2 regions of the Paenibacillus sp. FSL R5-0475 genome follow, and region 2 is predicted to be linked to the other one. Evidence: riboswitches for the same ligand, from Rfam matches in the RefSeq annotation. Region 2 holds a riboswitch; the other holds the start of a gene.
What was found. A riboswitch is a leader RNA that binds a small molecule or an ion and turns the genes downstream of it on or off. The one in region 2 is predicted to bind thiamine pyrophosphate.
Positions count from the first base shown of each region.

Region 1: another riboswitch for thiamine pyrophosphate. It lies ahead of MKX41_RS26750 (ABC transporter substrate-binding protein); the one in region 2 lies ahead of MKX41_RS05685 (ABC transporter ATP-binding protein).

Region 1 is NZ_JBBORK010000001.1:5,968,983-5,975,918, reverse strand. It holds gene MKX41_RS26765 (pyridoxamine 5'-phosphate oxidase family protein) at 88-507, opposite strand; gene MKX41_RS26760 (MFS transporter) at 669-1,883, shown strand; gene MKX41_RS26755 (hypothetical protein) at 1,964-3,415, shown strand; TPP riboswitch at 3,565-3,675, shown strand; gene MKX41_RS26750 (ABC transporter substrate-binding protein) at 3,836-4,885, shown strand; gene MKX41_RS26745 (thiamine-binding protein) at 5,152-5,445, shown strand; gene MKX41_RS26740 (ABC transporter permease) at 5,442-6,203, shown strand; gene MKX41_RS26735 (ABC transporter ATP-binding protein) at 6,220-6,936, shown strand, end outside.
Region 2 is NZ_JBBORK010000001.1:1,317,660-1,324,595, reverse strand. It holds gene MKX41_RS05715 (TIGR00266 family protein) at 1-351, shown strand, start outside; gene MKX41_RS05710 (Fur family transcriptional regulator) at 717-1,190, opposite strand; gene MKX41_RS05705 (S-layer homology domain-containing protein) at 1,511-2,173, shown strand; gene MKX41_RS05700 (amino acid ABC transporter ATP-binding protein) at 2,267-3,019, opposite strand; gene MKX41_RS05695 (amino acid ABC transporter permease) at 3,034-3,702, opposite strand; gene MKX41_RS05690 (amino acid ABC transporter substrate-binding protein) at 3,754-4,590, opposite strand; TPP riboswitch at 4,814-4,917, shown strand; gene MKX41_RS05685 (ABC transporter ATP-binding protein) at 5,183-5,878, shown strand; gene MKX41_RS05680 (ABC transporter permease) at 5,859-6,632, shown strand; gene MKX41_RS05675 (ABC transporter substrate-binding protein) at 6,629-6,936, shown strand, end outside.

The DNA of each region.
Region 1 (6,936 bases), 4.7 Mb from region 2:
AACAGGTCACTCAGGGACTTATCTTTTAAAAAAGCCCTCCTAAACCCGTGGGGGATAGGAAGGCTTCCGGAATCGATTTAAATTGGTTTAGGGAGTCCACACGCCGTGCTCTTTATTACTGCCAACATACTCAATACGCGTTGGAGTAAGTTCAAGAATCACATAATTAGGGTCATCAGACCCTGTAAACCATGGCTCCAGCTCTTTGTTCCACACCTTTGTGCGCAGCCCTTCATCTTTAGAAACGGCAACGGTGGCTTCAATCTCCAGCACATCTTTGCTTCCGCCTGACTCATATCCAAGCAGCAAAAAAGCATTCGGATTATTCGATAATTCCTCCACCTTATGAGTTTTGCGATTCGTAGCTAAATAAATCTTCAAACCCTCATGGAAAATGGCCATGTAACGTACTTTCGGTTTATTTCCTTCTTCGATCGTACCAAAGGAACCAAACTTGTTGTCATCCAATGCTCTAATAATGAGTTGCTCCAGTTGTTTGTTATCCATTACGTAAATCTCTCCCTTCAAGCATGTAAACAAAAGTTTATATATCCAAGCTCACCGTTTGGATTTATCATAACAATGGTGCTTATTATAATGTACCCTTCCGGTTCACATTGAATCCGACCTTACTCCATAAACTACTTTCAATATAAGGAGCTTACTTCGTGAAAAAACTGATCTGGATCGGCTGTCTTTCCTACTTTGTCATTGGCCTTGCTCATGTAGTGCTGGGATCTATTCTTCCCGTTCTGCTACAGCATTATGACCAAAATTATAGTGCCGGCGGGCAATTAATCTTTAGTCAATTCGCTGGTTTTCTGGCTGGTGTGCTTGTCTCTCCCCTACTCAATCGCCGTTTTGGGAAACGAGGAGGCATCATTATCGCCACCGCCCTTCTCCTGACTGCTGAGATTGCGTATGCTTTTCTACCCCCTTGGGAGTGGATGTATGTCATTGCTGTTGCGGCTGGCTTTGGTTTCGGTATGATCGAAGCCGTCATCGGCACCATCATTATCGGAGCTGTGACAGAAGGAACCGCGATCGCGATGAGCCGACTTGAAGTCCTATTTGGGATAGGAGCACTTGTAATGCCTCTTATCGCCAGTCCGCTCATTGCTACCGGAGCATGGAGATTAGCATTCCTAATTGTCGCTGGCTTCTCATTACTTTCTCTCATCCTCTGGGGAAGAGGCCATTTTGGGAATCTGCAGCGCATACTGGACGAGCGAGCACCTCGCAAAGTCTCAGCATCCGCACATTCCTCGCAGTCCAGCAAACAGCTTCCGTATAAAGGGAAACAATGGATTCTGCTGGGCATCTTCATCCTTTTCTTCTTTCTTTATGTAGGTACGGAGATGAGTCTGGTCAACTTTATGCCCGCCATCTTTATCGCCAAGCTAGGGATGACAGAATCTGCGGCGGCGCTGACAGTCACTTTCTTTTGGCTAGCTATGTCTACGGGAAGATTGTTTGCTGGAGTGATTGCAGAGAAAATTTCTTACCGTGTATATATTTTAAGTAGCTGTTTACTGACCTTGTTACTGCTGGCTCTTTTTCCGTTCACAGATAATCTATTAGCTGCATTCATCGTAATTATGCTACTTGGGCTATTTATGTCCGGTATTTTCTCCATAGCTTTAGTCTTCTCCAGCAAGATGCTGCCAGGAGCCGAAGAATCAACACCCAGCATAATGATCGCTGCTGGAGGTGTCGGTGGAGCTCTGCTGCCCCTATTCATGGGCTGGTCTATGGACCATCTAAAGGTGGTACAAACTGCTGGATTACTTGCCGGTTTTGCCGCCTTCTTGTTCTTGCTGAGCATTGCCGCATGGAGGTTCCAATCCAGGCAAGCAGTCCAAAGAAAGAGTTCCAGTATTTAGAATGTTAAAATGGTATCAACCTAATCCTTTTAGGGTAATGTCATCTATAAGCATATTCTGAGCACAAGGATGGACGATGAATGGATAAGCTTTCAACTGAGCCTTTATTACATACTGCGCTTATGCAGTTTATTTTTCCCTTTTCAATAAAAAAGGGTGATTCTAAGAAGCTTATCCAACAATTGCAGGATGATGGCTTCACACGTTTTTTTCTGGATAATAAAGAGTTAGAAAATGCCTATTACGGAGAAGATCACTGTGTTTCCCATGAACGGATGGAGCGCACCTATTTACCGTTTGCTGCACACATTCTTTTTCCACGCAAGAAGGATGTAGACTCTTTCCGCCGCTTTTCCAGAGTCAATAATCTGGACTGTATTCTAGAGATTCCTCAGCAGTCTATATTTTTTAAAATTCTCTCGACGGATATATTCATATGTCCTTTTCAGCTTGGATTTGTGACGATACGTGTCCAGCTTGAGGGGGATTCGATTCCCTTTAGTATTGCACTGGAATTCGCGGACCGCTTCCGGACGCTTGAGAATACCTTCGTACAGGATGACTACACCTATATCCATTGCGGGGAACAGACCTATGAGATGGTAGAGGATTTTGTCTTCCGAAATCTGGTGGATGGACTGGAGCCTTTTCTGGATCACTCGGATATCAATGGGGCTTATTTCGAGACCCTTCCCTTTTTCGTAGATGAAAGAATGCAGGTGCAAGCCTTTTATGGCTTTCAGAGTGAAGGGGATTCTGATGAGATTAGTATAAATATACGCTATCGCGCCTCTCAGCTTGATGGAATTGATCTGAACGGGAAGCCCTATGCCAGTGCCAGCGATCCAGCGTATATTGCGAACTACTGTCATGAGCATTCCTATAATCGATGGGGCCCAGACTCGTATTATATGATGAATGAGCAGACCTTTTGCTGTCTAACCCGAGCTGAACCAAAGATCGCCGTTAGCCTCGCCAACCAGATGTACGGGCAATATTATTACGGATTTCTACTCAATATTTTCCACAAAATCGTTCTGCTAAAGCTGGCAAATATGCATTCCCGACTACGCATAAACCACGATTATGATGAGATCGATAATTTAATCTACTCGATTAATAAATTCTCGGCAAAGTTCTATTTCTTGGAGCTGATTTCACAGTCGCAAGGACGGGAGATTTTTCTTCAGCTGCGTAAAGTATACGGGAACGACGCTCTGTTCGAGGAAGTAAAAGAAACCTTGACTGACCTTTTTCAGTATCAAGATAAGTTCCAGTCGAAGCGCCGGGATAATCTGCTGATGATCCTCACTGTATTTACGGTGGTAAGTGGGATTTATGGCATGAATCAAGTCATTGACGATCTGGATGGAAAGATTCAATGGAGTAAGATGGTTAGCTATTCCCCCTTTGAGTTTCTTGCTCTTTTCGTGATTATGAGCGGGATAATGATCAGTGTTGTCCTTACGCTAGGTGCTCTGGTTACTGAGCTTAAGCGGCGTCATCGCAAGAAACATAAAGATCTGGATTAATGAAAACGGACGGAGAGATTTGAAAAATTTAGGAGCGTGCTACTAGACATTCCGAGAACAGCCGTCTATAATACACCGTATGCAAGCATAAACGCCTTCAGCGTCCTTATAAAGACGATTAGCGTTTAAGCGAGAAATACCCGTTAACTTCATAGAACCAGGGGTGCTGGAATTGGCCGGCTGAGATTGTATCCCACAAGATACTGACCCTTATACCTGATCTGGATAATGCCAGCGTAGGAATCGCCAATTGGTTTTGGTCCCTGTGACCTTTACTAACCTTGCGCCAAGCCAGCGTCCCGATCACTCGGGGCGCTTTTTTTGTGTAGATCACAAAAGATGTAGAAGAAATGTACATACTACACTTTATGGTTCATGTTGGATGACGGGATCTGGCAACCTTAAAGGAGAGAAGAAGACATGCAAGTCAAAAAAGTACTTATGCTTAGCCTCACCTGTATGCTCATTCTTGCGATTGCCGGATGCGGCAGCAACAATGGGAATACAGCCGGAAACAAAGGAAATGCTGCGGAATCGAATGCAGCGACCGGATCAAATGCTCCAAAAGAGCTTACCAAAGTTAAGGTTGCACTGGATTGGACACCGAATACGAACCACACCGGTCTATACGTAGCCAAGGATCTTGGTTATTACGCGGAAGAAGGTCTGGATGTAGAAATCGTTCAACCTGGCGCAGCGGGTTCTGATACGATGGTTACCTCTGGCGAAGCTGCTTTTGGAATCAGCGCTCAGGAAGGATTGACTCTAGCTCGTCTACAAGGCGTTCCCCTTGTCTCGATTGCAGCCATTATTCAGCATAATACTTCGGGATTCGCCGCTCCAGTGGATCGCAATATTAAATCACCAAAAGATTTTGAGGGTAAAACTTACGGAGGTTGGGGCTCTCCCGCTGAGGAAGCAGCCATGAAGGCGATCATGGACCCTGTTGGTGGCGATGTGAAAAAGGTGAAGCTAATCAGTATTGGTGAAGCTGACTATTTTACTGCAGTCAAACGTGACATTGATTTCGCTTGGATCTTCTACGCTTGGACCGGTATTGAAGCCGAACTGCGTGGTGAGCCTCTGGATATGCTCTACTTGAAGGATTATGCGCCTCAGCTCGATTATTACACACCTGTGCTGACCACGAGTGAGAAGCAGATTTCTGAGAATCCAGATTTGGTGAAGGCTTTCCTGAAAGCCACATCGAAGGGTTATCAATATGCGATTGATCATCCAGAAGAGGCTGCCGCTACATTATCCAAGGCTGTGCCTGACCTTGATGCCGAGCTTGTCCTAGCTAGCCAAAAATGGCTTAGCCCGAAATATAAGGACGACGCCCCACGCTGGGGAGAGCAAAAAACCGAGGTCTGGCAGAATTACGGCGACTGGATGTATGATTTGAAGCTGCTGGACAAACCGCTGGATGCAGCTAGTGCATTCACGAATGATTTTTTACCGGCGGAGTAAATAACAATTATAAATGAATCACTTCGTTATCAAAGTTGGCTTTTTGAACTTACCTATTTCAATGAGAGTTCAAAAAGTCAGCTTTCAGAACCAAGAAGGTTGGACGTTACTTGAGGAAGGAGGAACGGAGCGTAGTGATGTGCTACGTGAGTACCGGACTTCCCAAGTTCGTTCAAGATTTGACGCCGAATCTGCTTCCTGAAAACACTTCGTTATCAAAGTTGGCTTTTTGAACTTACCTATACAATTTGAGAGGATTGATTATTGTGGCTAACACATTGCTAAGCATTCAAGTAATTCCTAAGACTCCAAACAATGAGGACTCCATCCCATACGTAGATAAAGCGATTGAAGTTATTCAAAAATCCGGCGTTAAACATCAGGTGAATCCACTGGAAACTACTATGGAAGGTGAACTGAGCGAGCTCCTGGAGGTTGTACGTCAAATGCAGGAGGCGCTGATCGAAGCAGGTAGTCCAAGCGTGATCTCCCAAATCAAAATCGCTCATAACCCTAACGGAATCAGCATGGATAAATTGACGGAGAAATATCGGCCGTGAGATCGACCTGGAAGCTAATATGGCCGCCCCTTGTGGCGGTCGTCTTCTTTTTAACCATATGGCAGTTATCTGTTTCTCTATTCCATATCGAATCCTGGATTCTGCCGAGTCCTGCTGATATTGCTCGCGAATCCACCAGTAATGCCTCAGGTCTCTGGGCTCATACGATGGCTACGCTCCGACTCACATTAATCGGTTTTCCTATTGGTACAGGTGTAGGCTTGATCGTCGCTCTACTTTTGCATCTTTTACCTTGGGCTAGACGGGCTTTTTATCCACTCATTATTCTGAGTCAAAATGTTCCCTCTATCGCACTCGGACCACTGCTTATCATCTGGTTTGGCTTCGGTCTTTTGCCCAAAATCGTGCTGATTACACTGGTATGCTTCTTCCCGGTAGCTGTCGCTGCAATGGGCGGCTTGTCTCAAAGTGATCAGGTCATGATGAATTATATGAAAATGGCTGGCGCAAGCAAGTGGCAAATCTTCACCAAGCTGGAGCTTCCGTCTTCTATCCCGGCACTATTTTCCGGTGTGAAAATATCTGCTACTTATGCGGTTATGGGAGCCGTGGTCGCTGAGTGGATTGGCGCGGATAAAGGGATTGGCTATTATATGCTCCTGCAAAAATCGGCTTACCGTACGGATCGGATGTTTGTCGCTATTGTTATTATTGTGCTCCTTAGTCTTGTGCTTTTTGCGATTATCGCCTTGCTCGAAAAATGGTTAGTTCGCTGGAAACCGCGCCGTAACTCATAGAAAGGAAGATGCCTGTATGTCTCAAGTGACGCAAATAGAGCAAAGAACAACTGAAAACATAAGCTCTCCTGAAGCTCATACTGCACCACCTGCTCTTGAAGTAAGCGGCATCTCCAAGTCCTTCACCCATCGTCGCCGCGAGACGAACGTGCTTAACAACGTCTCTCTTAAGGTAGAGCAGCAAGAGTTCGTTTCGATCGTCGGTCCTTCCGGCTGCGGAAAAAGCACCTTATTCCATATGATCGGCGGACTAGTGAAGCCCGATGCAGGAACGATCCGCATGAACGGTAGAGCCGTTACGGGTCAACGTGGTGAAATCAGTTATATGCCGCAGCAGCCTGCGCTTTTTCCTTGGCGAACGATTGAAGATAATGTACTTCTAGCCGGGGAAATTAAAGGCGCTCTGCAGGATGGAGCTCGTGAAGAAGCGCGCCAGTGGCTCGCCAAGGTTGGCTTGAATGGATTCGAACAGGCTTATCCGCATATGCTGTCTGGTGGGATGCAACAGCGTGCTGCTTTTCTCAGAGCATTGCTGGCTCCGCAGGAGTTGATGCTGCTCGATGAACCTTTCAGCGCATTGGATGCACTAACTCGCAGTGAAATGCAGCGCTGGCTGCTGGAGCTGTGGGAGGAGAATCGCCGCTCCGTGCTATTCATTACCCATAACATCGAAGAAGCGTTGCTGCTCTCGAATCGTATTTATGTATTCTCGGGTCGCCCCGGCTCCATCCTA
Region 2 (6,936 bases):
CAAGTAAATACCAAAATGCAAAATTTAACACGCGGACTTTTCTCTGGTGAAGGCTTCTTCATTGTAGAAATCAGCGGCAGAGGAACAGTATTCCTGTCCTCCTTCGGAGCGATCCACGCCATTAATTTAGCACCTGGTGAAGAGATGATTATCGACAATGGACATCTCGTCGCTTGGCCAGATTATATGGACTATAAGGTAGAAAAAGCAGCCTCGGGTTGGTTGAACAGTTTAACCAGTGGTGAAGCGCTTGTCTGCCGATTCCGCGGAGAAGGTGTAATCCTCGTTCAGAGCCGTAACCCTGGGAGCTTCGGAACGTGGATTAAATCCTTCGTACCCACTCGAAGCTAAGAAAAATGACATAGGATTTCCCGTAAGTAGGATTTCCTTTAACTGTTTAAAAGGCAAGATAGCGCTGCTCCGGTTTTCAAGAAGCGCTGCTGTGCGTGCAAATTAAGGAATATCTCCCTATAATTCAGAGATGTCTGCGCATTTGACTACTAATTAGGGAAATCCTCCCTATAATTCAACTGATTTGTTGTGAAATATAGATATTTGTCCGATTTATAGGGAGGATTTCCCCATTTCCATTCGTATCGGGCAATTATCAGTTATTTAGAGGGAGTTTTTCCCTAATTCTTTTCCGAAAAAGAAGCTGCCCCCTAAGTAGTACTTACTACTTCTGAGACAGCTTCTTCTTTTAGGTAGAAAGCGGCTTAAGAAACCGCTTTGTTTGCTTTTTCTTTTTTGCAGCCTGTTCGTTTACATGTGTCATAAGTGCCCTTGAAATCAAGGCGGTGATCCGTGACGTTAAAGCCATATTCACGTTCCACTCTTTTCTCCAGCTCCACCAGCCAGTCATCCTTAATTTCCTCCAACCTGCCGCACACGCTGCATATCAAATGATGATGCATGTGAGAATGATCATTCCCGCGCAGATCGTAACGAGCGACTCCATCTCCGAAGTTCATCTTTTCTACAATGTGAAGCTCGCATAAGAGCTCAAGTGTACGGTATACCGTTGCCAGCCCTAAATGCGGATAACTGTTCTTGACAAGCATATATACTTCTTCTACGCTGAGATGATCTTTCTCATTGTCGAGCAATATGTTCACTATGGCCTCACGCTGGGGCGTTAATTTATATTTTTGCGCCGCAAAAAGCTGACTGATATTTGAAATTTGATCCATTTGATCTCCTACCTTCCCGGAATGATTTAACATCCGTATCCACTGAGACGCACCCATTTATGCATCAAATATTAAACGTAAATAGTAATCTTTACGATATAATCATATCAAAAATAATCACGAATGAATAGAGCCTGACATCATTATAACATTTCAGCTCTCTTATCCAAAGTTCTTTCATCCATTCCTGCCTATTTTTCTGCCAAAATCTACTTTTTCGTGAAATATTATAGGTTTGACCGCAACCTTTCCATATTTTTCTGCGTTTAAGTTTGTGATAGCGGCCACGAGGCCTATCCATACAACGAGGTGAAATAACCATGAATATGAAAAAAAGAACGTTAGCCGCGATTACAACCGTTACGATTCTCTCCTTCTCTTTGGGTGGCCAAATATTTGCAGCCGGAAATACCTTTAAGGATATTGATAATATAAACGGCAAAGAAAAAATTATTTCTTTAAAAAATCAAGGCTTGATCAAAGGGGTTAGTGAATCCCAATTCTTGCCCAGCTCCAAAGTAACAACAGCACAAGGGATCCAGTTCATTTCGGGTGGACTCCAGCTTAGTCTCGCGGCTATTGATTTCAACAAAGCTCCCGTTGCCAGTGGCTTGTTCACGAAAGTCAAGGATAAAGCTTGGTACGCTGAAGCCTTTATCAATGCGTATTACAATCATGTCGAGCTTCCTAAGGATATTGATCCAACCAAAACAATGACCAAAGAAGAGTTCACCAATTATCTAGTGCAAGGGGTCGAAGGCATTGGGAATCTGCCGATGATCAATATAGTGCCCGTAGATATCGCTGACGATGCTGCGCTGAATCCTTCTTATCAAGGCAGCATTCAACGTTCTCTTAAATACAAGATTAATAGTTTAGACGCCAATGGGAAGTTTAATCCAAAAAGTGAAATCACTCGCGCCGAAGCTGCGATTATGCTCTATAATGCTTTGGAATTTCTGAAGACCGGTATTAAATCCTAACCTAGAAGCGACACACCAATAACATTGAATGGTAAACAAGAAAAAGCAGCCCAGGTATAGTCCTGGACTGCTTTTTTGCGTCTTGATCGTCTTCTATACTTCTTCTCCACTAATTCTGTTCAGAAATTGTAGAGCACGAGGATGCTGCGGATGCTCAAGAACTTCTTGCGGAGTCCCTTGCTCTAGAATATGGCCTCCATCCATCAGAATGATCCGGTCAGCCACATCCGCAGCAAATTTCATCTCATGGGTCACTATCACCATAGTCATTCCCTCTGCCGCTAACTGTTTAATAACCTTAAGTACTTCCCCCACCAACTCTGGATCAAGCGCAGAGGTAGGCTCATCGAACAACAGCACCTCTGGATCTACTGCCATGGCACGAGCGATAGCTACCCGTTGCTGCTGGCCACCAGACAGTTGGTGCGGATAAGCATCCGCTTTGTCCGCCAAGCCAACTTTAGTTAACAACTGAAGGGCACGTTCGCGTGCTTCGTCCTTGGATCGTTTCTGGACCGTCACCTGCCCTTCCATCACGTTGCCTAGTGCAGTCATATGCGGAAAAAGATTATAGGACTGAAAAACCATCCCTGTTTTTTGGCGTAATGCCAAAATGGACTTCTGGGGGATTTTCTTGTTATCCGTGAAATTAATTTTAATATCACTGAGCGATAAGCTTCCTTGATCAGGGACTTCAAGCAGATTAAAGCAGCGTAAAAGCGTTGTTTTGCCTGAACCCGATGGGCCAATAATGACCAGTACCTTGCCATGTTCCATTTCGAGATCAATGCCCTTTAATACCTGCAGCTCACCGAAGGATTTATGCAAATTAAGTATTTCAATCATAATTGTCTCCCCCTTTAGCTCGCAGAGTAACGACTCAGTCGTTTCTCCAAGTAATTTTGCAGTGCTGATAACACTGAGCAGAATAGTAAATAGAACAATCCTGCCTCGCAATAGATCAGCAGTGGCTCATAGGAGGTGGAAGCAACCTGCTGTGCTGTTCTGAACATCTCCGTATAGGTAATGGTCGCTGCCAGTGAAGTGTCTTTGACCAAGCTAATAAAGGAATTCGATAACGGCGGTACAGAAACACGGGCAGCTTGTGGCAGTATAACGCGGCGCAGTGCCTGGGTACGAGTCATCCCAACGGAGAAGGCCGCTTCCCACTGACCTTTATGTATAGACAGGATAGCAGCACGTATAATTTCTGATGAATAAGCCCCTACACTAAGCGTAAATCCAATGGTTGCGGCTATGAAAGGGTCTAGCACGATTCCAACTGCCGGCAAACCATAGAAAATAATAAACAGTTGCACCAACAAAGGGGTTCCACGAATGACCCATACATAAAAGCGAGCGATCAGCTTCGGAAGTACCCACGGGGAGAGACGAGCTAATGCAGTCAATATCGCTAAGATCAGTCCCAGTGCAAATGATATCAATGCCAAAGGAATGGTAAAAGCCACCCCAGCTTTTAGCAGGGGTAGCAGTGAATCTAAGAAAATTTGTATTTTGCGGTCATCCATTTTTAGACATCCTTTTTTGGCTCCAAGCTGGTTAGCTTCTGAAACCTTGTATTATTTTGAAACGTCAGCACCAAAGTATTTCTCAGAAATCTTTAAGTATGTGCCATCGCTCTTCATTTCAACAATTGCATCACTAACTGCTTTTACCAACTCATCGTTGCCTTTTAAGAAAACAGCTGCGCTTTGCGAACCGTCAGGAATCTCATCTACCACTTTAATTTTCACATCAGGCTTTTGCTTTTTCAGGTCCAGATAAGACAAACCATCATTTACAGTCGCATCAATACGGCCTGAGGTCAATAGGTCCATCGCTTGATTGAACCCGTCTGTAGCAACGATTTCAGCACCGTTCTCACGGGCGATATCGGACAGGTTACTGGTTAGAGATTGTCCAGCTTTTTTACCCTTAAGATCTGCAAATGTTTTAATATCCTCATTGTTTTCACTCACTATCAATACCGCTTTAGATACGATATACGGTTCAGAGAAATCATATTTCACTTTACGATCTTCATTAATGGATACTTCGTTAAAAATAACATCAAAACGCTTGGCATCCATCCCAGCAAAAATACCGTCCCACTGTGTCTCAAAAAATTCTGGTTCAACACCGAGGCGCTTCGCTACTTCCTCAGCAATTTCTACGTCAAAGCCGGTCAGTTTCCCCGAAGCGTCATGATAAGTAAAGGGTGCATACGTGCCTTCTGTTCCTATACGCAATTTGCCGCTAGCTTTAACAGCTTCCAGACTGTTTTGCGCAGTGGCTGTATTTCCACCATTCGTTCCAGCTGAAGAATTTTTAGAAGTATCGGTATTCGAATTATTGCCGCAGGCCGCTACAAACACCACGGTTAACGCCAATAGAATAGTTAAACTTAGTTTTTTCATTATTAATTCCCCTCTCTTTACCCGGAATTCATCCGGTAAATTGTATACTACACTGGCTGATGTTTACCGTCAATGGTTTTTTCCGATTATATTCATCGGAATTGTAATATTAGGTAAATCTCTACCCTTATATTACCCATTCTTAGAATAATCCTTCACAACATCCTCTCTTTACATCTCAGAAAGATATGGTATATTTATAAACAAATTAAATATGGACCTGTTATTTCACTAGGGGAGTCGGCCGACTGAGACGGAGCTTCAAGCTCCGGACCCTTGGAACCTGATCTGGATCATACCAGCGGAGGGAAGTGGAGCAGAATTTTCATCCCATGCATTTTTAGTGTTCCTATGCTGAATGAACTTTTTGACCCATTTATTTCCCACCGGAAATGAATGGGTCTTTATTTGTTTACAATCAATCACAAAACTTAAGCGTAGGCTTTCGAAGCAAGTTTTGTACGATGCTTTCCAAGAAGCCAACGCTCACAAATTTTTAGGAGGTTCGATCATCACGACAATCCTATCCATTCAAGGCTTAACCTACTCTTTTACGGAATCAGAACAACTCCCTGTATTCGCAGATCTATCCATGGATATCAGGCAAGGTGAGTTTGTTTCTGTCATTGGGGCTAGCGGATGCGGAAAAAGTACGCTTTTCAAAACTATAGCAGGCTTGCTCGAACCCACTCATGGGAAAATAATAATTCATTTGAACTCGTCATCTTCTACTCGCTTAGGTCAGATCTCATACATGCCTCAGCAGGATTTGCTGCTGCCTTGGAGAACCGTGCTCGACAACTGTCTTTTGCCCTGGGAGATTAAACCAAGGTTTAGTAAACAACAGACGATCTCTCACATTCGGGAAATGCTGTCACGCTTCGGTTTGGCCGATGTAGAGAGGGCTTATCCCCATGAGCTATCGGGTGGCATGAAACAGCGAGTCGCATTTCTACGAACGCTTGTAGCTGGCGGCGGGGCCGGTCTTATGCTGCTAGATGAGCCATTTGGAGCGCTCGACGCTATGAGCAAACGTGAGATACACCGTTGGCTGTTGGAGCTTTGGGATGAGCTGGATCAAACAGTGATGCTCATCACCCATGATCTAGAGGAAGCGCTGTTACTAAGCGATCGGATTTATTTATTGTCTGGAGGCGTGCATAGCGAATTACAGGAGATCATCGTTGATTTACCGAGGCCAAGACATTACAAGATGAACTATGAACCCCGGTTTATAGCGTTACGGGAAGAGTTGGAGCGGAGACTGTATGCATCCCATACCTTTTAAAAAATATTTAAACAATTACGGCCCCTTCATTCTACTGCTATTGTTCATTCTTGTGATCTGGGAATCAGCTGTTCGTCTTCACTTGATTCCAGCCTTTATCCTACCTGCACCTTCTTCAATAGGTATCGCATTGATCGAACACAGGCAATTACTCAGACCGCATTTAATGGCGACACTGCAGGAAATATTGGTAGGTTTTGTTCTCTCGGTTATCTGTGGTTCACTGCTGGGCACCGGAATGTTCTTGTTTCGCCCCCTTGAAAAAGCCATCTATCCGTTCCTTATTATCAGTCAGACGATCCCGTTAATCGCGCTATCCCCCATTTTTATTATGTGGTTCGGGTATACGCTGTGGAGCAAAGTGGCTGTTGTGTTTCTAACTGCTTTTTTTCCAGTCGTTGTGAGTACATATGACGGACTTCGTACAAGTGGTCAAGCCTACAAAGACTTATTGTTAACATTTGGCGCAAACCGCTGGCAACTGCTTGCTAAAACCCAAATTCCGCTGGCGCTGCCCTCTTTTTTCTCAGGACTAAAGCTATCCATTGTGTACTGCGTGATTGGAGCAACCATCGGCGAATGGCTTGGAGGCAGCAAAGGACTCGGTTACTTTAGCCGAAGGATGGCCGGAAATATGCAAAGTGCCGAAATGTTCGCCGCTGTATTTCTGTTGTCCGCGCTCGGTGTAGTGTTGTTTCTGATGATAGCTCTGCTCGAACCATTATTTTTAAAGAAAAGAGGATCTAAGCAATGAATGATTTGAATTTCCAAAGAAAATGGCTTATTCCCGTATTTCTCATATGTTCACTCCTAATCTTCACCAGCTGCGGAAAAGCATCCAATGTAAGTAGTCCTCCTGCTAATTCATCTAATAACGAAATTATACAAACGCACAAGCTGAAGATTATGCTCGATTGGTATCCCAATGCCGTTCACTCTTTTTTATATGCTGCTGAGCAGAATGGTTATTTCCAAGAGGAAGGTCTGGACGTAGAGATCCAAATGCCCGCAGACAGCAATGACGCACTGAAGCTTGTAGCAGCGAATCAAATCGATTT